DNA from 3 places in the Marinobacter sp. Arc7-DN-1 genome. Region 3 is predicted to be linked to each of the others. Evidence: riboswitches for the same ligand, from Rfam matches in the RefSeq annotation. Region 3 holds a riboswitch; each other region holds the start of a gene.
What was found. A riboswitch is a leader RNA that binds a small molecule or an ion and turns the genes downstream of it on or off. The one in region 3 is predicted to bind cobalamin.

Region 1 (7,467 bases), 950 kb from region 3:
GGCGGCGGCTTCCACCAGCCAGCGGGCGTCAAGCTCGAACGCAGTGGCGTAGCGGGCTTTCAGTACCGCCGGAATACGGTCGATCTGCTGCACGGAGCCGTCGAAGTATTTCAGGTCGTTGACCATTACGTTGTCCCACAGCCCCTCCGCCTTGAGATCCCGAACCAGTGAGGGATTGACCACCGTGAACTCGCCGGAGAGGTTCGATTTCACGAACAGGTTCTGGTACGCAGGTTCAATAGACTGGGACACGCCCACAATGTTGGAAATGGTCGCCGTAGGGGCAATGGCCATGACGTTGCTGTTGCGCATACCGTGTTGGGCAATCAGTTCCCGCACCGGGGTCCAGTCCAGCCGGGCATTGGTATTAATGGACAGGTCCCCTTCCCTGCGTGCGTTTTTGAGCAGGCTGATGGAGTCGATGGGCAGGATGCCTCGCTGCCAGAGGGAGCCGTCATAGCTGTCGTAAGCGCCGCGCTCACCCGCCAGCGTGGCCGAGGCGCGGATGGCGAAGTAGCTGAGCTGTTCCATGGCGACATCGGCAAACTCCACTGCCTCGGGGCTGGAGTATGGCAGGCCCAGCTGGTAGAGCGCGTCCTGAAAACCCATCAGGCCAAGACCCACCGGGCGGTGCCTGAGGTTGGAATTGCGGGCCTGGGGTACGGCGTAGTAGTTGATGTCGATGACGTTATCGAGCATGCGCACGGCGGTGGTCACGGTGCGCTCCAGTCGCTGCACATCCAGCTCGCCGTTGGCGATGTGGGCGGCCAGGTTCACCGAGCCCAGATTGCACACGGCAATTTCATCAGCGCTGGTGTTCAGGGTGATTTCCGTGCACAGATTGGAGCTATGCACCACGCCCCGGTGCTGCTGGGGTGAACGCAGGTTGCAGGGGTCCTTGAAGGTGATCCAGGGGTGGCCAGTCTCGAACAGCACAGTGAGCATCTTGCGCCACAGTTGTTTGGCCGGGGTCTTCCTGAACAGGTTGATCTTGCCCTGCTCCGCCAGTGCCTCGTAATACTCATAGCGTTCACGGAAAGCATTGCCGTAAAGATCGTGCAGATCGGACACATCGCTGGGGGAGAACAGCGTCCAGTCGCGGTCTTCGCGCATGCGTTCGATCAGCAGGTCCGGTACCCAGTTGGCGGTGTTCATATCGTGGGTGCGGCGGCGTTCATCACCGGTGTTCTTGCGCAGCTCCAGGAATTCCTCAATGTCCAGGTGCCAGCTTTCCAGATAGGCGCACACCGCGCCCTTGCGCTTGCCGCCCTGGTTCACCGCCACGGCGGTGTCGTTCACCACTTTCAGGAAGGGCACCACGCCCTGGCTCTGACCGTTGGTGCCCTTGATGTGAGCGCCCAGCGCCCGCACCGGTGTCCAGTCGTTGCCCAGACCGCCGGCCCATTTGGAGAGCAGGGCGTTGTCGCGGATGGCGCCGTAGATGTCTTCGAGGTCGTCGCCGACAGTCGTCAGGTAGCAGGAAGACAGCTGGGAATGGCGGGTGCCGCTGTTGAACAGCGTCGGTGTGGAAGCCATGTAATCGAAACTGGACAGCAGCTTGTAGAACTCGATGGCGCGCGCATTCGGATCGTCTTCACGCAGGGCAAGGCCCATGGCCACCCGCATGAAGAATACCTGCGGCAGCTCAAGCCGGGCCTTGTTCCAGTGCAGGAAATACCGGTCGTACAGGGTTTGCAAACCAAGGAAACCGAACTGCAGGTCCCGCTCCGGTTTCAGGGCCGCGCCCAGGCGCTCCAGATCGTAGGCCGCCAGCGCTTCGTCCAGAAGCTCATAGCGAATACCGGCCTCAATGAATGCCGAGAGTGCCTGCGGGTAGATTTCCGCCAGCGGCCGGCTGATGGGCAGGTTCAGGGCGGCGGCATTCTCCAGTCTCAGCTGTTCCAGCAGCAAACGCGCAGTAACTACGCTGTAATCCGGCTCCTGCTCGATCCGGCTGCGGGCGGTCATGATCAGCGCGGAGAGTACGTCTTCCTCGGCGATGCCGTCATAAAGATTGGTGAGTGCATCGTCCACCAGGGAATCGCCATCAATGCCTTCGAGCCCGGTCGCCGCCTGCTCCACCTGGAGCTTCATCAGGCCAAGATCGAGGGCGGCGATCTCGCCGCTGGTTTTCTTCACGGTCAGGTGCGGGTGGGCCTCCACCGGGGCATGGCGGGCACGCTCGCGGGCGTGCTCTTCCCGATACAGCACATACGCCCTGGCCACTTTCTGTTCCTCGGCCCGCATCAGGGCCAGTTCCACCTGGTCCTGGATGTCTTCGATGTGCACTTTACCGCCGGCTTTCAGGCGCCGGCCAATGGCGTGGATAACCTGTTCGGTGACCCGGTGCACAGCATCGTTAATACGGGCAGAACCGGCGGCTTTGTCCCCTTCCACGGCCAGAAACGCCTTGGTGACGGCGACGCTGATCTTGGACAGATCAAAGCCAACGAGGGTGCCGTTGCGTTTGATGACCTGCAGGGATTGGGTATCGGCGTGTGAGGTTGACCGGGGTTCGGCCAGGGCAGAGGCGGACATGCTTTGTTCTCCTGAATACGCGTTGAGTTCCATAACCTTCGCGTAGGCAGGGGATCTGAGCAGCAGCACCGTAGGATTAGCGAATGCGTAATCCGACCTACGAGCCTGGCCTGGGTCCGATCTGCTCACCTTGAAACGCGAAGGTGCAGTGTTCTCCCAGGCAGGTCTTCGGACTCAGGGGCGTGAATCGTTCGATTCAGCCTTGCGTGGCGACTTCCCGGCTTGCGCCAGTGTCTGTGATGCCACGCTCGTTCCCCAATACCGCTGCGCGTCAGTTCCGGAGTCTCACCGGATTCCCGATACCAGGATGTAGGGATTGATCAGGCGCCAACCATGTTGGTTATGCGATGGTCACTACATATGGTATTTTGCCAAGGATGGAGACACTATATACAGGTAGCTTTTACAGAACAAGGCACTTTCCGGTAAAACATCTGTCTGCCTTCTTACTGTCTGAGCAGAGGAAAACCGTCATGCATTTAACCGGGTATTGCAAAACCTGGGCTCTGAGCCTCGTTTGTTTGTTGGCGTTTTCCCAGGCCGGTGCGCAGGAAGCAATCCTGACTCCGTTTTCTGAAATGCAGTCCCTTAACGACGGCTGGGAGCCTCTGGAGTTTCCCAAAATCGACCAGCTCACCCGCTATGAGTTGGTAACAGAGGATGGAGAACAGGTGGTGAAGGCCACCACCAGGGGCGGAGCTTCCGGCCTGATTGCCCGGGTGAATCTGGAACCGTCCGACTCGCTGGTTCTGCAATGGCGCTGGAAAGTCTCAAACGTTTTTGAACAGGGTGATGCCCGGGAAAAGTCGGGGGATGACTACCCCGCCCGAATCTATGTCGCCTTTGAATTTCAGCCTGAGAAGGCCGGCTTTTTCGAACGTGCCAAACGCAAAACCGTGGAGGTGCTGTTCGGAGAAACCCTACCGGGCAATGCCCTGAACTACATCTGGGCCAACACCTTGCCAGAGGGTGAGTTCGTGCCCAACCCCTACACGGAGAAGACCGTGATGGTCGCCGTCAATTCCGGCTCAAAACAGGTCGGTGAATGGGTCACGATTGAACGGGATATCATGGCCGATTATCGAAAGGCCTTTGGCGAGGCACCGCCACCGGTGGTGGGCATTGCCATCATGTCGGATTCGGACAACACCGGCGAAACCGCAACAGCCTGGTACGGTGATATCGTGCTCAATCCCTGATATATCCCTGTGCAAAGGGCCGTTTACCGAAGTTCCTCGGGGAACCCTGGTATCACATAACCTCCGGTAATTTCACGCACCGGGGGCACTTCGCCCTTCTCCACCAGTCGCAGGTAGGCATCATCAAAGTCGTCCCGCAGCAACGCTGCACGGGGATGTGCAAGCGAGAAAATCCACGCGGCATTGCGGGTGCGCACTTCCGATTCCCGGATAACACTATCCGAAGGCTCTGTCAGGATTTCCTGAACCGGTTGCCGGTAATCCAGGAGATAGTCACCCCGCTTGCGCTTCAGCATATCAACGGCCGATCGGTGGTTCGGCGCTTCGGTTACCCGTATGCCACCGTTCTGTTCCAGCCAGGCCAAAAGACCACCGTAGGTGTAGCCGCCAATCACGATCACCCGTTTGCCTTGAAGCAGATCAAAATGATCAAGGGCCGGGGTGCCTTCACGGTACCAGGCACTCAGTTGCACAGCCAACGGGCTGACCCAGCTCTCCAGGACATCGTCCACCAGGCGTGGAACCTCGGTCACACCGGGCCAGACATCGATCCTTCCGTTGCTCAGGTAAAGATACGTGCGACTCAGCGGCAAGTAGACAAATTCCGGCTTGTAGCCCGCCTCAACCGCCACTTTACGGGTAAGTTCGATGAAGCTGCCTGCCGGTGCGCCGTCGTCGGTTTGATAGGTAATGGGCGGAAACTCGACATAAGCCACGCGAAGGGTTTTTGCGCCCGGGCCAGACTGGGCGGTGGCGCTTGTTGATAACAGAGCGGCTACCAACAGGATAACGAGCCGGGCGACATGAAAGAGCCCGGGCGTCAGGAAGACAAACAAGTGAAGTGAAAAGCTGCTGCGCATGGAATCCGGAAATGTCGGGTCTGTTTAAGCAAAGATTAACAGACCCGACCAAATCTACACTGACACTGCCCGCAAAAAAACCGGGAAGATTGTCAAATATAGTTAATTACCATGTACAGGCCGACTCCGCCCATCACCAGTGTGTAGGGAAACGCCATGATGACCATCTTGCCATAGGATAAACGCACCAGCGGAGCAATGGCGGATGTCAGCAGAAACAGGAACGCGGCCTGGCCATTCGGTGTAGCAACACTTGGTAGATTGGTGCCTGTGTTGATGGCAACCGCCAGCTTCTGGAAGTGCTCATAGCTGATAGCACCGGCATCCAGGGCCTGCTTGACCTCACTGATGTAAACCGTCGCTACAAACACGTTATCGCTGATCATCGAGAGAATGCCGTTGGCGATGAAGAACATGCCGGGCTGCTGGTTGGCCGGCAACGAGAGCACGTAATCAATGATCGGCTTGAACAGGTGCTGTTCGTGAATTACAGCCACCACGGCGAAGAAAACCACCAGCAGAGAGGTGAAAGGCAGCGATTCCTGGAACGCCCTGCCGATCTGGTGCTCGTCGGTAACGCCGGTAAACGAGGTAATCAGGATAATCACCAGCAAGCCAATCAGGCCCACCTCGGCCAGATGAAACGCCAGCCCCACCACCAGGATCAGCGCGGCCAGGGCCTGAACCCACAGGGCGGCCTGGTCTGCCTTGGTCCGTTTGGCGCGCTCGTTATCGGCAAACTCCTCCAGCACCCGGCGAACGGGTTTTGGCAGCCGTCCGCCGTAACCAAACCAGCGCAGCTTCTCCAGGGCCCAGCAGGTGAACAGACCCGCCGCCAGTACCGGCAAACTGACCGGCGCCACGCGCAGGAAGAAGGTCGCAAAATCCCAGCCCACCACTTTCGCGATCAGCAGGTTCTGGGGCTCGCCCACCATGGTCGCCACGCCACCCAAGGCGGTGCCGATGGCACCATGCATCAGCAGGCTGCGCAGGAAAGCGCGGAAATTTTCCAGGTCCTCCCGGTGCAGCTCGATCACTTCTTCGTCGCTGTTGGCATTGTGGTCGGCGTGTTGATAGCCCTTGCCGGAAGCCACCTTGTGATAAACAGCATAGAAACCCACGGCGACCGAGATAATAACGGCGGTTACCGTCAAGGCATCCAGAAAAGCCGACAACAACGCGGCCGCACCGCAAAACAGCAGCGACAGCGCCGATTTGGACCGCACACCCACCAGGATCTGGGTGAAGGTCACCAGCAACAGCTCCTTCATGAAATAGATCCCCGCCACCATGAACATCAGCAACAGGATCACCGGGAAGTTGGTCAGCACCTCCAGATACACTGCATCCGGGTTAGTCAGCCCGATCAGCAGGGCCTCCACAGCCAGCAGGCCACCGGGCAACAGCGGATAGCACTTCAGGGCCATGGCCAGAGTGAAGATGAACTCGGCAATCAAAAGCCAGCCCGCCGCTCCGGGCCCAAGCACATACATCACAATCGGGTTGGCAATGAGAAACAGCAGGATCACCTGCTTGTACCAGACAGGCGCCTTGCCAAGGAAGTTGTAGGTAAAGCCGGAGATAACAGTCGTGGGCATTGCGAAAATCTTCTGAGAGAACGGGTTGTCGGTATTGTGTGGCAGAGCGTCGACATCTTCCTTGATATTTATGTACCGGGGTATGGTCCAAAGGTACATTGTTTGACCGTATTTGGTCTTAATAACAACAAGAAGGTGAGGTGGGTCTAACCACTACGGATTTTTTTCGTAATATTACTTAACTAAAGTAATAAGAGCGACCGCATTTTAACCGATTCCCGGCGCAATGCGGTCGCTTTGCGAAAAAAATAACAAAATAACAAAACTGGTGTCAGAAGAACGCCTGGATCCCGGTCTGGGCCCGGCCCAGAATCAGGGCATGGACATCGTGGGTGCCCTCATAGGTGTTCACCACCTCCAGATTCACCAGATGACGTGCCACACCGTATTCATCGCTGATACCGTTGCCACCGAGCATGTCCCGGGCCAGGCGGGCAACATCCAGAGCCTTGCCACAGGAGTTGCGCTTCATGATCGAGGTAATCTCTACGGCAGCGGCGCCCAACGCACCCCAAGAAATACCATAGCGGGCAATCATACCGCCCGGATCGGAACCGTGATCCGGCTCAGTCAGACCGAAACGAGTGTTTTGACGATGTTTCCACAGGGAGGCTTCTCAAGGAATGCTCTGAGGAGGCCGCGGATCTGCCCGACTGACGCGTCGGGAGTTGGCTCCTCTTGCCTGACCAATGGCGGTTTATTCTACCGTCACACTTTTGGCCAGATTTCGAGGCTGGTCCACATCCGTGCCCTTGAGCACCGCCACATGATAGGACAGCAGCTGCAGCGGAACCGTATAAACGATCGGGGCAGTAATCGGATGCACTGAAGGAAGCTGCATCACATGGATGCCCTCTTCCGGCTTCACGTCCGCCTTTTTATCGGCAAACACGAATAACTCACCACCCCGGGCGCGGACTTCTTCCAGGTTGGATTTGAGCTTTTCCACCAGGTCGTTGTTCGGCGCTACGGTGACGACCGGCATCTCACTGTCTACCAGAGCCAGGGGGCCATGCTTGAGCTCACCGGCCGGGTAGGCCTCGGCGTGGATGTAGGAAATTTCCTTCAGCTTCAGGGCACCTTCCAGGGCAACCGGGAACTGGGAACCACGACCCAGGAAAAGGCTGTGGTGTTTGTCCATAAACGCCTTGGACATCTCGGCAATCTCGCCATCCAGGGCCAGCACATCACTCACCTGGCCGGGCAGCAGGTGGATCGCCTCCACGATCTCTGTCTCCTGGTCTTCAGGCAGGCCGTTGTGGCGGGCCAGTG
Region 2 (7,467 bases), 1.2 Mb from region 3:
CCTTTCTATCAGGCCCCTGGCTCCTCTCGCATCGGCCACGCCGGGCTCGGCCTGGCCATTGCCCAGCGGATGGTATCCCTGCAGCAGGGCCGGCTCTCGGTCCGCAGTGACACCGGCGCTGTTTTCTCTGTCTGGCTTCCGCTGGCGGATGAGCCAGAGGGTGCCGCCGGTAAATAATCCACGATGTTATGGATTCGTGACAACTACCGAACGCTTTCGTGAATCCGGGGCGGTACGCTGTCGGCATGGAATCACGTAGAGGAGAGTTATCATGAAACGCACGATTACGGGTATGTTGGCCGCCTTGGCGCTGGTGTCTTTCGGTGGCCTGTTTGCGGCTTACGCGACCGCTGACAAGCAGGATCGCAAAGACACAGAATTCGCACCGGATGATCCCGGGCTGGCGGTGGCCACCTTTGCCGGCGGCTGTTTCTGGTGTGTCGAGGCCGGTTACGAAAAGATCCCCGGCGTGGTCGAGGCGGTCTCGGGTTACGCCGGTGGCGATGAACAGAATCCCACCTACCAGCAGGTCTCGTCTGGCCGCACTGGCCACACCGAAGCAGTCCAGGTGTATTACGACCCGGAGAAAATGACCTACGAAGGTCTGCTGGCCGGGCTGTGGCGGATGATGAATCCGACCGACATCAAGGGTCAGTTTGTGGACCGGGGTCGGCAGTACCGCCCGGCGATCTTCTACCACAACGATGAGCAGAAGCGCCTGGCGGAGGCGGCCAGGCAGGCGCTTGAGGCATCAGGTATCTACGACAACCCGGTGCTGATTGAAATTGTGCCGTTGAAAACCTTTTATCCGGCAGAGAAGTACCACCAGGACTATTACAAGAAAAATCCGATTCGCTATAACTTCTACACCTTCAATTCAGGCCGTTATCAGTTTATCGAGAAGGTGTATGGTGAAGACTACGAACTGGACTTTTCCCGATTCAGGCCGGCAGCCATGGCGACCGGCGAGGCGGACCCGGGCTTTGATCGCCAGAGCTTTGTGAAGCCTGATCAGAAAACCCTGAAACAGCGGCTGACCGATAGGCAGTATGAGGTCACCCAGGAAGACGGCACCGAACCGGCATTCAATAACCCGTACTGGGACAACAAGCGGGCGGGCCTGTATGTGGATATTGTCTCAGGTGAGCCCCTGTTCTCCTCCCGGGACAAATACACATCCGGCACCGGCTGGCCCAGCTTTACCCGTCCCATCACGCCGGATGCGGTGGTTGAGCGGGATGACAGCTCATTCTTCACGAGCCGGACGGAAATTCGCAGCCGCTACGCGGACTCCCACCTGGGCCATGTGTTCAACGATGGCCCGGCCCCCACGGGACTGCGCTATTGCATGAATTCCGCTGCCATGAAGTTCATTCCCCTGGAGGACATGGCTTCGGCGGGTTATGGCGAATGGATCAACGAGGTCCAACCCAAGGCCGATATGGCCAGTCAGTAGCCGGGCCGGACGCCCAGGCGGCGGGATTGGGGCATCTGGGAAGGTTGGATTGGCGCAGCGTAATCCGACAATAAGGCTACAGCCAGAGATCGCCAATCGCCGTTTGCCGGCTGAAGTGATGCAACACCTGGGCCTGCAACAACTCCGCCGTGGCAATGGCATCGATCAGCGCGTTGTGGGCCGCGTAATGGGGCAGCCCATAACGCAGCCTGCTGTCCGCTAACCTGATCGATACCGGACATTTCCCCAGGAATCGCTGCCACATGGTAGGTTGGCGGTTCGGGTGCAGGTGGGCCTCAATGGCCATGGTGTCGAGGACCGGAAAGCGGATGCCTTCACCAAGCCGCCACTTCAGCGCCACATCCAGGAACGGTCGTTCGATATTCCGGTAGTGGACAACAGGGACACGGCCACTCAGGCAGGCAAACAGATCCTCAAGAATGTCTTCCAGATCCGGTGCCTTGTCGATATCGCTGTGGGTGATGCCGTGGATGGCAATGGAGGTCTGGTGCAGGGGCAGTTTCGGGCGCACGATCCAGTGCCTGGCCTCGGCCAACCGGATCCCGTCCAGCGTGAAGGGCACCAGACCGATACTGACAATCGAGTTCTGGTTGGCATCGAGGCCTGTGGTCTCAAAGTCGACAGCCACCAACGGAACCTCTGACAGCGGCGTATCGGGCGATACGCATCCGCTCTCGTAAAAAGCTTTCAGAAGCGGTGACTTACTCTGGTCGGCCATGGCCTGATACTGCTCCGGCCATGGCAGGCTGGTGAGGGAGTGTTCAGCCCGCGAGTCATCAGACATTGCGGGTCACCTGGGTGTTGTACCGGAATTTCAGGAATTTCTGGGCATTACTGACCACCTGGAAGGCATCCTTGAGGTGGCTGCGCTCAAAGGGTGACAGGTCTTCCGGCCGGACATTGTTGTCCGGCTCCCGCCCCGCCTCAATGGCCAGGGCCTGGTGTCGTATCCGGACAATCGAAATGAATTCCAGGGCGTCCCGAAGGTTGCCGAGATCATCGTCCAGCAGCAGCTTGGTATTGCCGATGGCTTTCAGCCGCTCGAAGGAATTCTGGGCCCGGGAGCCGCAGGCCAGGGCGTGGACCCGGATCAGGTCCGACAGCGGAGCGGTGCCCCGGCGTTTGAGGTTGAAGGTTTTCTGCTGTTTGCCGTCCTCTTCCAGCACAAAGGTGCGGAAAAAGCCGATGGGCGGTGTCCGGTTCAGGGCGTTGCGGGCCAGGAGTGACAGGAACCGCTGGCTGTTGCTGGCCTTGTCGGCCACCAGGGTTTTCAGCTGCTCGGCAAATTCGGTCTGGCCATAGATGCCGTCCAGATCGAAGAAGATGTTGCTGTTGAGCAGGGCCTGGGCCTTCGGGTTGTCAATCCAGTCGGTGAAGTAGCCTTTCCACACCCGCAGCGGCTGCCGCCACTTCTGGTTGGTGGCCATGATATCGCCGGTGCAGTAGGTGTATCCGCATTCGGCCAGTCCGTCACTGACAAATTTCGCCAGCGCCAGGAAATACTCATCGTGCTGTTCGGGAACAAACCCGTCGTCCAGGATCATGGCGTTGTCCTGGTCCGTCACTACCAGTTGCTCATCACGGGCCATGGAACCCAGGGCCATGAAACAGTAGGGAACCGGGGGCGGGCCGAGTTTTTCCTCGCCCAGCTCAAGCAGCCTCTGGGTAAAGCTGCGCCCGATTCCGGCCATGGCACTGCCGATCATGTGGGAATTGGCGTCTTCGTTTACCATCCGCACGAAACTGTCGCGCACATCCCGGCTGATCTTCCTCAGGCCTTTAACATCCTGCTGATGGTAGATATTGCTGACCAGGTAAAGGCTGCTCTGGCTCTCGTATTTCACAATGTCGGACAGGGCGATCACGCCCCGCACCTCGTCCCGATCCATCACGGGGAGGTGGTGCACATTGTTGTGAAGCATGGTGAGCATGGCTTCGAAGATGAAGGCGTTCGAGCGGATGGTGATCAGGTCCTCCGACATGATGTCACTGATGGGTGTCTCCGAGGGCAGGGCTTCGCTGAGCGCACGGGTGCGAAGGTCGCGGTCGGTAATAATGCCCTTTAGCAACGGCTTTTCACCTTCCTCGTCCATCAGTAGCAGGGCGGAAACGCCATTGTCCGTCATGATCCGGGCGGCTTCCTGGAGCCGGACCGTGCAGGGCGCCGAGACCGGTTCCCGGGCAATCAGGCGGGTGACTTTTGAGGTCATCAGTTGGTTCGACTTTTCCCGCCGGGAAAGGGCGGATCGCAGGCGGCTGCGGTCCTCGATTTCCACGAAATCGGCAAAATTCTCATCGTTTTCCCACAGGTAGTGGAAGGTTTCACCGGGGATCTTGTAGATCAGCGTGTCTTCGAGGGCCTTCGCCGGAAACCGCACCTTCTTGCGCATCAGCAGGCCAAACTGGCCGAATATCTCTCCTTCGCCGATCCGGTTATACAGCTCGCCGGTGCGCCGATAGATCTCCACGGCCCCGCTGCGCACATAGCAAAGCCAGGTGTTCTGCTCACCGAACTCCAGGATCTGGGTGCCGGCCTTGAAATACACCACCTCAATGCCGCCAACCACCCTGTCGAGCAGCTCCTCGGGCAGCTCGTCAAACGGCGGGTACTGCGCCATGTGATTGCGGATGTCGATAAGCTCGGCCTGCATAAAACTCCCTGTTTTGACGGAGGAAAATCAATCTGAGATAAGCAATATAGCAGTGGTAGGAAGCAGCGGCCATGTCGACATTTGACGGATCTCATTGACCGCTTTCGTCGGTGTTGCTAGCCTTCCGGTACTTTTTTCAGGTGTCCGTCGCACAGCGCGACGGGTGAAACGGGAAATCGGTGAGCCTGGCATTGCCAGCGCAAGTCCGATGCTGCCCCCGCAACGGTAAGCAGGATAACGGCAATCTGATGCGCCACTGTGTCGTCATGGCATGGGAAGGTGATTGCCCGGGAACCTCGGTTCCGCCTGCCAGCCCGGAGACCGGCCTGGAAAAACACCCGATGTTGCGGTGGGCGACCTGGGTGGGTGATAGTCCGGTTCCGCTTTCCTGCCACCCGATGACCGCCCGCCCCCTGCTTTCCCGTTCCGCAACAAAACCCAGATTCCTGCGCGGGTGCGCGCGGTGCGGAGCCACGAATAATGACTGTGAAACCTTCCTTCCCTGCCCTGGTGACGGCAACGTCGCTGTTAACCCTGCCTGTCCTTGCGTTGGGCCAGAATGACAATGACACCGAAGCCCTTGATCCGATCATCGTCACGGCAACCCTTGGTCCGAAAACCGTGGGTGAAAGCCTGTCGTCGGTGACGGTCATCGAAAAAGACGACATCCGTCGCCAGCAACCAGCCGAATTCCGGGATCTGCTGGACGCCCAGCCAGGTGTTAATGTGGTTTCCGATGGCAGCTATGGCAAGACCACCAGCGTATTCCTGCGCGGTGCCGGCAGTTCCGGTACGGTTCTGCTGCTGGACGGTATCCGCCTGCGCTCAGCCACCGCCGGCATCCCGCCCTGGCAGTTCCTGCCGCCGGAGCTGATGGAGCGGGTCGAGCTTGTACGCGGTGCGAAAAGCTCCCTGTATGGGGCGGATGCGGTGGGCGGTGTTATCCAGGCGTTTACCCTCGAGCCAGAAGCGGGCCGCCAGGGCTGGGCGGAACTGTCCGGTGGCTCCCACGAGACGCTTGAAACCACGGCCGGCGTGGCCGGAAGGGAAGGGCAGTCGGCGTTTCTGGCCGGCGGGGTTTATTCCGATACCGAGGGCACTAGCTTGCGGGCCGGTGGCGAGGATAAGGGGTTTCGCAATGCCGGCGGGCTGGCAAAGATCAGCCACGAGTTTCGCCAGGGCGGCGGTGCCGGGCTGACGGTGTTCCAGTCCGAGGGCAATACCGAGTTTGAAGGTGGTGATACCGATTTCCTGATCCGTGCCATGGGGCTGTATCTGGAGGCGGTTGCCAGTGACTACTGGCGCACCCGGATTCAGTTCTCAGAGGCCAGGGATGAACAGGACACCTTCGGGAGTTTTCCGAGCACCTTCGACACCCTGTCCCGCTCTGCGCGCTGGGAAAACACGTTGACTGCCGGCGTCCACGAACTGGTTCTTGGCTCGGAGGTGGTGATCGACGAAGTGGACGGCAGTAGCGACTTCCTCGAAAACAGCCGGTCGAACAGCGCGGTATTTGGTCAGGGACGCCTGAACTTCGATGCGACAGACCTGATGCTCAGCCTTCGCCTTGATGACAACGAAGCCTACGGCAAGGATGAGACGGGGGGTGTGGCCCTTGGCCACCAACTGGACCGGGCCCATCGTTTGCGCCTCAGCTATGCCACTTCGTTCCGGGCTCCAACCTTCAATGATCTTTATCTGACAGTACCATTCTACACCGGTAATCCCGACCTTGATGCGGAAGAAGGCCAGATGATCGAGGCCGGTTTTACGGGGCGTTATGACCACTGGTACTGGGACATTGCGCTCTATCAGAACGATGTGAAAGACCTCATTACCTTTGTCTCTGACCCGGTAACGTTTGAGGGCACAATGGAAAACGTAGAGACGGCCCGGATCCGCGGTATCGAAGTTTCCTCGGGTATTGAAACCGCGGACTGGAACCTGGCAGCAGCCGTAACCTACGCGGACACCGAAAATCGGGATAGCGGTGCCCGCCTGCCGCGCCGTGCCGAAAAGAATGTGCGTCTCGACGTTGATCGCCTGTTTGCGCAATGGTCTGTCGGTGCCAGCTTCATCGCCGAGAGTGACCGCTATAATGATGCAGCCAACACCAGCCTTCTGCCCGGGTACGGCACAGTCGATATAAGAACAGCCTGGAACTTTCAGCCGGGCTGGTCGGCGTCACTCAAGGTCGACAATCTGCTGGACCGCCGCTATGCCACCAGTCGGGGCAATGACAGCGTGACCTTCGAACCTTTCGACTATCTGGCCGCTGGCCGGACCTTCATGGCCTCGGTGCGCTATGATTTTCAGCAGTAACTTTATTGATCGGAAAGGCTTTCTGTCTTGATGAGGCATCTCGGGCTCGCCGCACTGTTTGTCCTGGTTCTGCCTGCGTCCTTGTCGGCGCAGGCAGGCGGCCCGTGTGCTCGCGACGCGCTCGGCCATGAGGTGTGCCTGGCTGATCCCGCCCGGCGGGTTGTCTCGCTGTCACCGGGCGCCACCGAACTGCTGTTCTCCGCCGGTGCCGGCGGGAAGGTGGTGGCGGTGAGTGCCTGGAGCGACTATCCGGCAGAAGCGGTGCAGTTACCGCAGGTAGGCGACAGTAGCCGGCTGGATCTGGAGGCCATCGTCTCGATGGCACCGGACCTGGTGGTGGCCTGGGTGGATGGCAACTCCCGCAGCCAGCTGGAACGGCTGTCAGAGCTTGGCGTTTCCGTATTCTGGCTTGCCCCGCGGGCGTTCGATGATATCGCCACGGCGGTTGAGGCGCTCGCGTTACTGACCGGCTCACCGGCTGTTGGTGAGGCCCGCGCGGAATCCTTCCGAAAGGAAATCGCGACACTGGAGGACCGTTTTGCCGGTGCCAGGCCCGTCAGGGTGTTTTACCAGATATGGGACCAGCCACTGATGACCGTGAACCAGGAGGAGTTGATCAGCAAGGCCATCACGCTGTGTGGGGGAACCAATGTATTCGGCCAGTTGCCGAGACTGGTGCCCCGGGTCAGCCGGGAGGCGGTTCTGGAGGCCAATCCGGAGGCGATTGTCACCGCCGGGTCGGCGGAGAACGAAGGGTGGCTGGCAGCATGGCGCCAGTTCCCGGGCCTTGCGGCGGCGGCAGCCGGCAACCTGTTCCTGGAACCGCCCGATCTGCTGGCGCGACCCACGCTTCGCATGGCAGAAGGCGCCAGACACCTGTGCCAGACCCTGGAGCAGGCCCGTGCCAATCTCTAGTCCCCTGAAACCCATGCTGGTCCTGGTGCTGGCGAGCCTGGTGGCGGGCTTTTTGTCGGTCAGCATTGGCAGCAGCGCCATCGGTATTGAGGACACCTTGCG
Region 3 (7,467 bases):
GCCCTACCTATATCGACTTGCCCCGTAAACGGGCTACTCGCCATTGCATCGAATGCCTGCGCTGTATTCTGCCCGGCCATACAGCGGGCCTGGCGGTGTCTTTCCGCAGGCCGGGTCAGGAACTGGAATCCATTCGTCATCATGCCCCGGATGGTTGGGAAATCCTGTTTATCTTTCTGGGTGCCGGTGTGGCTCTGGGTGGCTTCTTATGGCTGGTGCTGCCATTTTACAGCGACTGGCGGCAAGTGGCAGGTACCTGGTTTATCGAACAGGGCCAGTACTGGATTGGTAAGCCTGGGCCGGCCTGGCTGATGAGTGTGCATCCGGAGCGCCGGGAAGTCTTTCGCTGGCTCGATTTCTTCATGATCGCCGGCACCATGGTCGCGGTCATGGCATTGTCTGCTCTGGTGCTGAGTGTGGCATGTCTGGCGAGTGCCGGGCTGGCCAGGTTGCAGGGCGGTACCGCAAGCCTGTTTCAGGCCTTCGTCCAGATTGGTTACAGCCAGGCCCCCGTGGCGCTGATGGCTCTGATGATCGGCCTCGCCACCGAGCTGTTCACCCCCTTTCTGCGCCTGGGTATGACCGCCGTGCAGGTCAGTAATGCGAAAGCCGCAATGATTTTTCTCGGCTGGGTCTGGAGTGTTTGGCTGGCCTGGCGAATTCTGCAGGGCCTGGGTGTTGGCCGTGGCCGCTGGCTGGCGCTGTTACCGAGTGCGGCGGGCAGCAGTGCCATGGCTGCCGCCTGGTGGATGGCGGTGCTCTGAGATCTACCGCATTCCGGCAAGTTCCCGATCAAAAAAGAAGATGTGAAACCACCCTAAAAGAGGAGTAAGGCTATGAAAACAAGCACTCGCGCATTCACTGCTGCTGCCATGTTGACCGGCAGCCTGGTGCTTGCCGGCCACGCTATTGCTGGCGAAGTGGTGGTCGGTGAGCCCGTAGAGAAGCATGGCATGGAAATCGGCGCGGTGTACCTGCAGCCGGTGATGATGACACCGGAACTGCCGGGCATGGGTGAAAAGGATATCCATCTGGAAGCGGATATCGCCGCACTGCCTGGTAACAATAACGGTGCCGGTGCCTGGGTTCCTTATCTGGGAATTACCTTCACGCTGACCAAAGATGGTTCGGATTGGTCCAGAACCGGCGCTTTCATGCCGATGGTGGCCTCTGATGGACCGCACTACGGTGCCAACATCAAGCTGGACGGCCCGGGCAAATACCATGTGGTTTATCACATTGATCCGCCCCCCTATCAGGGATTTTATCGCCATAAGGACAAAGAAACCGGTGTCGGCAAATGGTGGGTTCCGTTCGATGTGGAGTGGGATTTTGCCTACGTGGGTACCGGCAAGAAAGGTGGTTACTGATTAATTGAAGGCCTCCAGCCAGCTTGTCCGTTACCGGGCTGGCTGGTGTTGCCGCCGCCTTTCCTCTGTTTCCCAATCCCTCGCTCATTCTCTCCCTTTGTTCGATTTTTAAGAAGTAAACGAGATAAATTTTCTTGGTTGAATTTTTCTGCATTAATATATATAGTAATTGTGTCCTGGTAAGCCACAATATGTTGTGTTTGTGGCAAGGAATCCGGTGAGACTCCGGAACTGACGCGCAGCGGTATTGGGGAACAACCGTGGCATGATGACACTGGCGCAAGCCGGGAAGTCGCCACGCAAGGCCGAACCGGAAGGTTCACGCCCCTGAGTCCGAAGACCTGCCAGGGCAACATGCACTGCACCTTCGCGACTCAGGGTGAACAGTTGGTCAAGCCCCGGGTCTGGTTGCCCGTGTGTGATCTCCTGTATACGCGAAGGTTCTACAGACCTGATGCGATTCCAGGAGGAGCACATGCCCGCCACGACCACCTCAGAAGCTGCCGATCCATCCTTGCTGGATATCTCGGCCACCGTTAGTGAATACCTTCATCGCAGCGACTGGCGGGTAAACGCCAACGCCAATCAGGGCTACTCCCTCGGCGGTCTGATTCTGAATACCGCCGGCAAGGTGATTGCCAACTACTGGCTGAACGAGGTTTACACCCCGGAAATCGGCCAGGCCCACCGTGATGCCGATCTGCACATTCATGACCTCGATATGCTCAGTGGTTACTGTGCCGGCTGGTCCTTGCGAACTCTGCTGCATGAGGGGCTCAACGGTGTGCCGGGCAAAGTGGAAGCCGGGCCTCCCAGGCACTTGTCCAGCGCCATCGGCCAGATGGTGAACTTTCTCGGCACCCTGCAAAACGAATGGGCAGGGGCCCAAGCCTTCAGCTCCTTCGACACCTACCTTGCGCCGTATATCCGTAAGGACAACCTGAGCTATGAAGCGGTTCGCCAGTGTGTCCAGGAGTTTGTCTACAACCTGAACGTACCCTCCCGCTGGGGCACCCAGACTCCCTTCACCAACATCACCCTGGACTGGGTGTGCCCGGAAGACCTGCGTGGACAGATCCCGGTGATTGCCGGTGTGGAAATGCCCTTCAGTTATGGCGACCTGCAGGCCGAAATGGACATTATCAACCAGGCCTATATTGAAGTGATGACCGCTGGTGACAGCATGGGCCGGGTATTCACCTTTCCCATTCCCACTTACAACATCACCCGGGATTTTGACTGGGAGTCGGACAATGCCCTGCGACTGTTTGAAATGACCGCCCGCTACGGCCTGCCGTATTTTCAGAACTTCCTGAATTCAGACCTGGAGCCCAACATGGTCCGTTCCATGTGCTGTCGCCTGCAGCTGGACCTGCGCGAGCTGCTCAAACGCGGTAATGGCCTGTTCGGTTCCGCCGAGCAAACCGGCTCTCTGGGTGTCGTTACCGTAAACTGCGCTCGCCTTGGATATCTCTACAAGGGGCAAAAGAGCGCGCTGCTTGCCCGGTTGGATAAGCTGATGGGCCTGGCCCGGGATAGCCTGGAAACCAAGCGCAGGGTGATTGACCAGTTGATGGCAGAGGGTCTGTTCCCTTACACCAAACGCTACCTGGGGACCCTGAGAAACCACTTCTCCACCATTGGGGTGAATGGATTGAACGAGATGGTCCGCAATTACACGGATGACCGGGAAGACATCACCAGCGAGTCAGGCCGGGCGCTTGCTCTGGACGTTCTTGACCACGTTCGCGAACGCATGAAGGCCTACCAGAAAGAAACCGGCAACCTCTACAACCTGGAGGCCACGCCAGCCGAAGGCACCACCTACCGGTTTGCCAGGGAGGACCAGAAACGTTTTACCGGTATCCTGCAGGCAGGCATACCCGATGCTTCCTACTACACCAATTCCAGTCAGCTCCCAGTGGGTTATACGGATGACCCCTTCGAGGCTCTGGACCTTCAGGATGAGCTGCAAACCCGCTACACCGGTGGCACCGTACTACATCTGTATATGCGCGAGCGCGTCATCGATGCTGCCACCTGCGGTCGGTTTGTACAACGGGTGCTGGAGAATTACCGATTGCCGTATATCACAGTAACGCCCACCTTCTCGGTTTGCCCAGTGCACGGTTACCTCAATGGCGAGCACAAATTCTGTCCGAAATGCGATGAACTGCTGATGGCAGAGCAAGCGTTACCCCAGAAGCCAGAGGCTGTGGCCTGATTTCCGGGGCAGGGCTCCGGTAAAACCGGGGGTGGCTGCTGCAACAGCCACCCCCGGAACTTTCCCAAGACGAGTAAAAGGAGATTAGCATGGAAAACCAGAAGCTTGCCGATGACAGCCAACGCCAGCGTTGTGAAGTATGGACACGGGTAATGGGTTATCACCGCCCGGTGTCTGCCTTCAACAAGGGCAAGCAGTCCGAACACCGTGAACGCACTCACTTCCGGGAGCGTTGAAATGACCGCGGATAACCTGGTGATCGGGGGCATGGCTGCCTTCTCCACCGTCGATTATCCACAACACCTGGCGGCAACCCTGTTTCTTCAGGGTTGCCCCTGGCGTTGCCATTATTGCCATAACCCTCACCTCATACCACTGAAGACCGATGATGAGAAAGTTACCTGGCAGCAGGTAAAGCATCATCTTGAGGGCCGGCAAGGCTTGCTGGATGCGGTGGTGTTCAGCGGTGGCGAACCGACCATCCAGAAAGCCCTGCTGCCCGCCCTTAAGCAGACCCGCGAGATGAGTTTTCGCAACGGCCTGCATACCGGAGCCCCCCACCTTGACCTGCTAAAACCACTCCTGCCCTGGCTGGACTGGGTAGGGCTGGATATCAAAGCCATGCCTTCTGACTACGAAGCAGTAACCACGAGTCGCTACTCCGGCCCGGAAAGCTGGGCCGCTATTGAGGCGTTGCAAAAAGCCAATGTGGATTTTGAGTGCCGGATGACCTGGCATGGCGGGTTGCATGGTCCGGAGCAGATTATGGGGGTGGGTCAGTGCCTGGCTGACCGCGGTGTTGATAGATTTGCCGTACAGGTCGCTCGCAGCGATCAGATGCTGAATGAGCAGATCGGCACTGGGTGCATATCCCGAAATGATAGAGACACGGTCAGGCTGGCCCTCACCCCGATTTTTGCAAGCATGGAACTCCGGGAGTAGGCTCGGGGATATTACGTTCACATAACGAGGGAACAATGGACATCCGGCTGAAACGTGCCTACGAGGCCCCCGCACGCTCAGACGGTCCGCGAGTGCTTGTGGATCGTATTTGGCCTCGAGGGGTTGCCAAAGAAGATGCCGACATTGCCCACTGGTTGAAAGGGCTGGCACCGTCCACCGGGCTACGGAAGTGGTTCGGCCACGATTCGGATAAATGGCCAGAATTCCGGGAACGATACCTCAGGGAGTTGGCCACGGATGAGGCCGGGGAGGAGCTTGAGAAACTCAAAAACCTGCTTGAAGAGCACAACCGCATTACTCTGGTGTTTGCGGCGAAAGATACCGGGCATAACAATGCGGTAGCGCTGCGGGACTTCATTCTGAATAATCAACTTTGAAGCAGGCGCCGCGCCACTGGTCTTGCTGGTGGTTGTTACAAATCCGTACAGTTGCCTCCAAAAAGATGGATATAATATGCATTAAATATGTATTAAATTAAGAAGCTGGAGTTTTTATGACTTTTTGGCCGTCCACAAAGCGCGCAGAGTTGCTTGAAGGGGAGTTGTCGGCATTGAAGGAGGCCTACGGACAGATCAGTGAGCAGAAGAGGGTGCTTGAGAGCCGTCTGGAGGCAGAAACCGATGCTCTGGAGCAAACCCAGGCTGAGCTCAAGCTCAGTCACCGACTGATGTCTGGCCTCGGTCAGTTTGGCTCATCCCTTTCCGAGCTCAAGGGGTCTTTCAGTGAGTTATCGGATCTGCTGGGCTCTCGTAGAAGTGAAGCTTTGAAAACCCGGGATGAATCCAGTCGGGTGCGAGATGGTATGGCGCTATTGATACAGCAACTGGGCGGCGCCCGGGAGCGAGTGCTCAATTCCGCTGGCCAGATTGAGGCGCTGGAATCGGAAACCGGCAGTATTAATACACTAGTGGATGTGATTGATGGAGTCTCTGATCAGACCTCTCTGCTGGCTTTAAACGCCAGTATCGAAGCCGCCCGTGCCGGCGAGCATGGCCGGGGGTTCAGTGTAGTGGCTACCGAAGTGCGTAATCTTGCGTTCCGGGCCGGAGAAGCCACCCGGGAAATTGACGATGCCATCAGCCGGATTCGTGCCAAGACCACCTCGGTTTCAGCCGCCAGTAAGGCCAGCAGTGAAGAAATGGAAAAACTGGCGGCAGAGGCGGAATCGGCACGGGATCGCCTGCTGTCTCTGATCGACCTGGCTGACACGTCGTCAACTGCTTTAGGTAATGCTGCTCTGTTGTCAGAAATTGAACTGGCGAATCTTGAAGAGCTGGAAATCAAACTGACAGTCTACCAGGTTCTGGCCGGGCTTTCGGACAGGCGGGCCGACAGCCTGCCATCCGAAAGCGAATGCCGCCTGGGGCAGTGGTACTATCAGGGGGATGGCAATGAGCAATACGCCGGCCGGATGGATTTCCGGGCTATTGAAGAGCCTCACCGGCTGGTGCATGTTTATGCTATTGAAGCCGTGAAAGCACACCATGAAAACCGGCCCGAAGATGCACTGCAGGCGCTGGAGGCCATGGAGACCAACAATCTTGATGTTATGACGCGGCTGCGCCGGTTGGTGTCGGGTGCAGCCCTTATCGCTTTTCAATGAGCATCGGTAGGTAACTGAAGCCTCCGGTCGGGAAAACGGCCCGCTCAGGCTGCTTGCCGGGGGCAGGTTTCAGGGTGTCGACACTGGAAAGAAATTCCTCCACCAGAACCCTGAGCTCCATCCTTGCCAGAGGTGCCCCCGGGCAAACGTGAACGCCGGCGCCGTAAAGCAGATTCTGGTCGCGGTTCTTCTGTGGGCAAAATGCATCCGGGTCGCCGAAGACCTTTTCGTCACGGTTGGCGGACGCCCACAGGATGGTGATTTTCTCGCCTGCCGGAATCCTTCTTCCGCCAATCTCCACGTCCCGGGTTGTGACCCGGCGGTTAGACATCAGTGGCGCATCCGTACGAAGTATTTCATCAATAGCGTCCGACAACGCGCCGGTATCGTTGGCGAGGCTCTGTCTCAGATCCGGATGTTCAGCCAGGTAACTCAGGAGAATCGATACGCTGGAGCTGATTGTGCCCAGTTCACCGACAGTCCAGTTCCGCAGCAGGCTGGTGAGCTCTCCATCGGTCATGGGGCGACCATTGACGGCTTCTTCCATAAGCGAGGTTGTGACGTCTCTTGGGGCATTGGCTCCGGCCTGGCGCCGGGTTTCCAGCAAGTCGTGAATATAGCCGTCAAACTCATGGGCAACTTCAGCCATTGCCTGCCGGTCACGGGCCAGGGTGGCCCGGTGGTTTTTTAGTACCCATTCGCGGAGTGGTTCATGGAGAGAATCAGGCCAGCCCATAAAAGCGCACTGTATCTGCAGGGCAAAGGCTCTGCTGAACTTTTCCACGACATCGAACGGCTGGCCGTCGGGCAAACTATTGATGAGGTTGCGGGCAATGTTGCGACAGGTTGGCTCGAATTCGCTCATTGCCTGTTGCGAGAAGTAGGGCTCGATTACCTGTCGATAGGGCGTGTGTTCAGGCGGGTCCATGCCATTGGGGACCGAAAGATGGTTAGATGCGGCACTGCTGAAGGTTTGGTGATCTTCCAGCACTCGCATTACATCGCCATGCCTGAATAGCGTCCAGTGCTGGTAATCACTCCAGGCGACCGGGCACTGGGCGCGCATGGCATCGTAGGCCCGTATCTGGTCCCTTAGAACCTCATCCGTTCGGGGGTTCCAGTCAGGCTTGCGGGGATCGTCTGCCATTGCTCATCCTCGGGAAGAAACATGTCCCGTCAGACTATCAGAGGGCCGGGTTTTCTTCTTGAAGATAGATCAATTGGTGTCTGGTTAAATTTCCCGAATCAACCCGTTGTCATGGGTGATCAGACCTGTTCGCGAAGCAGCATGGTCTTGATATGACCGA

Region 1: linked by a shared signal. The riboswitch ahead of D0851_RS12690 (ribonucleoside-diphosphate reductase subunit alpha) and the one ahead of D0851_RS08310 (ribonucleoside triphosphate reductase) in region 3 are both predicted to bind cobalamin.
Region 2: linked by a shared signal. The riboswitch ahead of D0851_RS13750 (TonB-dependent receptor plug domain-containing protein) and the one ahead of D0851_RS08310 (ribonucleoside triphosphate reductase) in region 3 are both predicted to bind cobalamin.

The regions. Positions count from the first base shown of each region.
Region 1 is NZ_CP031848.1:2,698,898-2,706,364, reverse strand. Features, by position in the region: gene D0851_RS12690 (ribonucleoside-diphosphate reductase subunit alpha) at 1-2,538, opposite strand, end outside; cobalamin riboswitch at 2,680-2,889, opposite strand; gene D0851_RS12685 (DUF3047 domain-containing protein) at 3,117-3,737, shown strand; gene D0851_RS12680 (substrate-binding periplasmic protein) at 3,761-4,597, opposite strand; gene nhaB (sodium/proton antiporter NhaB) at 4,690-6,195, opposite strand; partial or broken gene D0851_RS12670 (acyl-CoA dehydrogenase family protein) at 6,467-6,697, opposite strand; gene glmS (glutamine--fructose-6-phosphate transaminase (isomerizing)) at 6,893-7,467, opposite strand, start outside.
Region 2 is NZ_CP031848.1:2,927,825-2,935,291, forward strand. Features, by position in the region: gene D0851_RS13730 (sensor histidine kinase) at 1-177, shown strand, start outside; gene msrB (peptide-methionine (R)-S-oxide reductase MsrB) at 272-1,456, shown strand; gene D0851_RS13740 (3'-5' exonuclease) at 1,533-2,261, opposite strand; gene D0851_RS13745 (putative nucleotidyltransferase substrate binding domain-containing protein) at 2,254-4,128, opposite strand; cobalamin riboswitch at 4,250-4,473, shown strand; gene D0851_RS13750 (TonB-dependent receptor plug domain-containing protein) at 4,609-6,450, shown strand; gene D0851_RS13755 (cobalamin-binding protein) at 6,481-7,365, shown strand; gene D0851_RS13760 (FecCD family ABC transporter permease) at 7,352-7,467, shown strand, end outside.
Region 3 is NZ_CP031848.1:1,749,288-1,756,754, reverse strand. Features, by position in the region: gene D0851_RS08320 (4Fe-4S binding protein) at 1-764, shown strand, start outside; gene D0851_RS08315 (iron transporter) at 837-1,370, shown strand; cobalamin riboswitch at 1,531-1,734, shown strand; partial or broken gene D0851_RS08310 (ribonucleoside triphosphate reductase) at 1,882-3,594, shown strand; gene nrdD (anaerobic ribonucleoside-triphosphate reductase) at 3,684-3,830, shown strand; gene D0851_RS08300 (anaerobic ribonucleoside-triphosphate reductase activating protein) at 3,832-4,536, shown strand; gene D0851_RS08295 (DUF488 domain-containing protein) at 4,572-4,934, shown strand; gene D0851_RS08290 (methyl-accepting chemotaxis protein) at 5,051-6,160, shown strand; gene D0851_RS08285 (cytochrome P450) at 6,144-7,307, opposite strand; gene D0851_RS08280 (succinate dehydrogenase iron-sulfur subunit) at 7,427-7,467, opposite strand, start outside.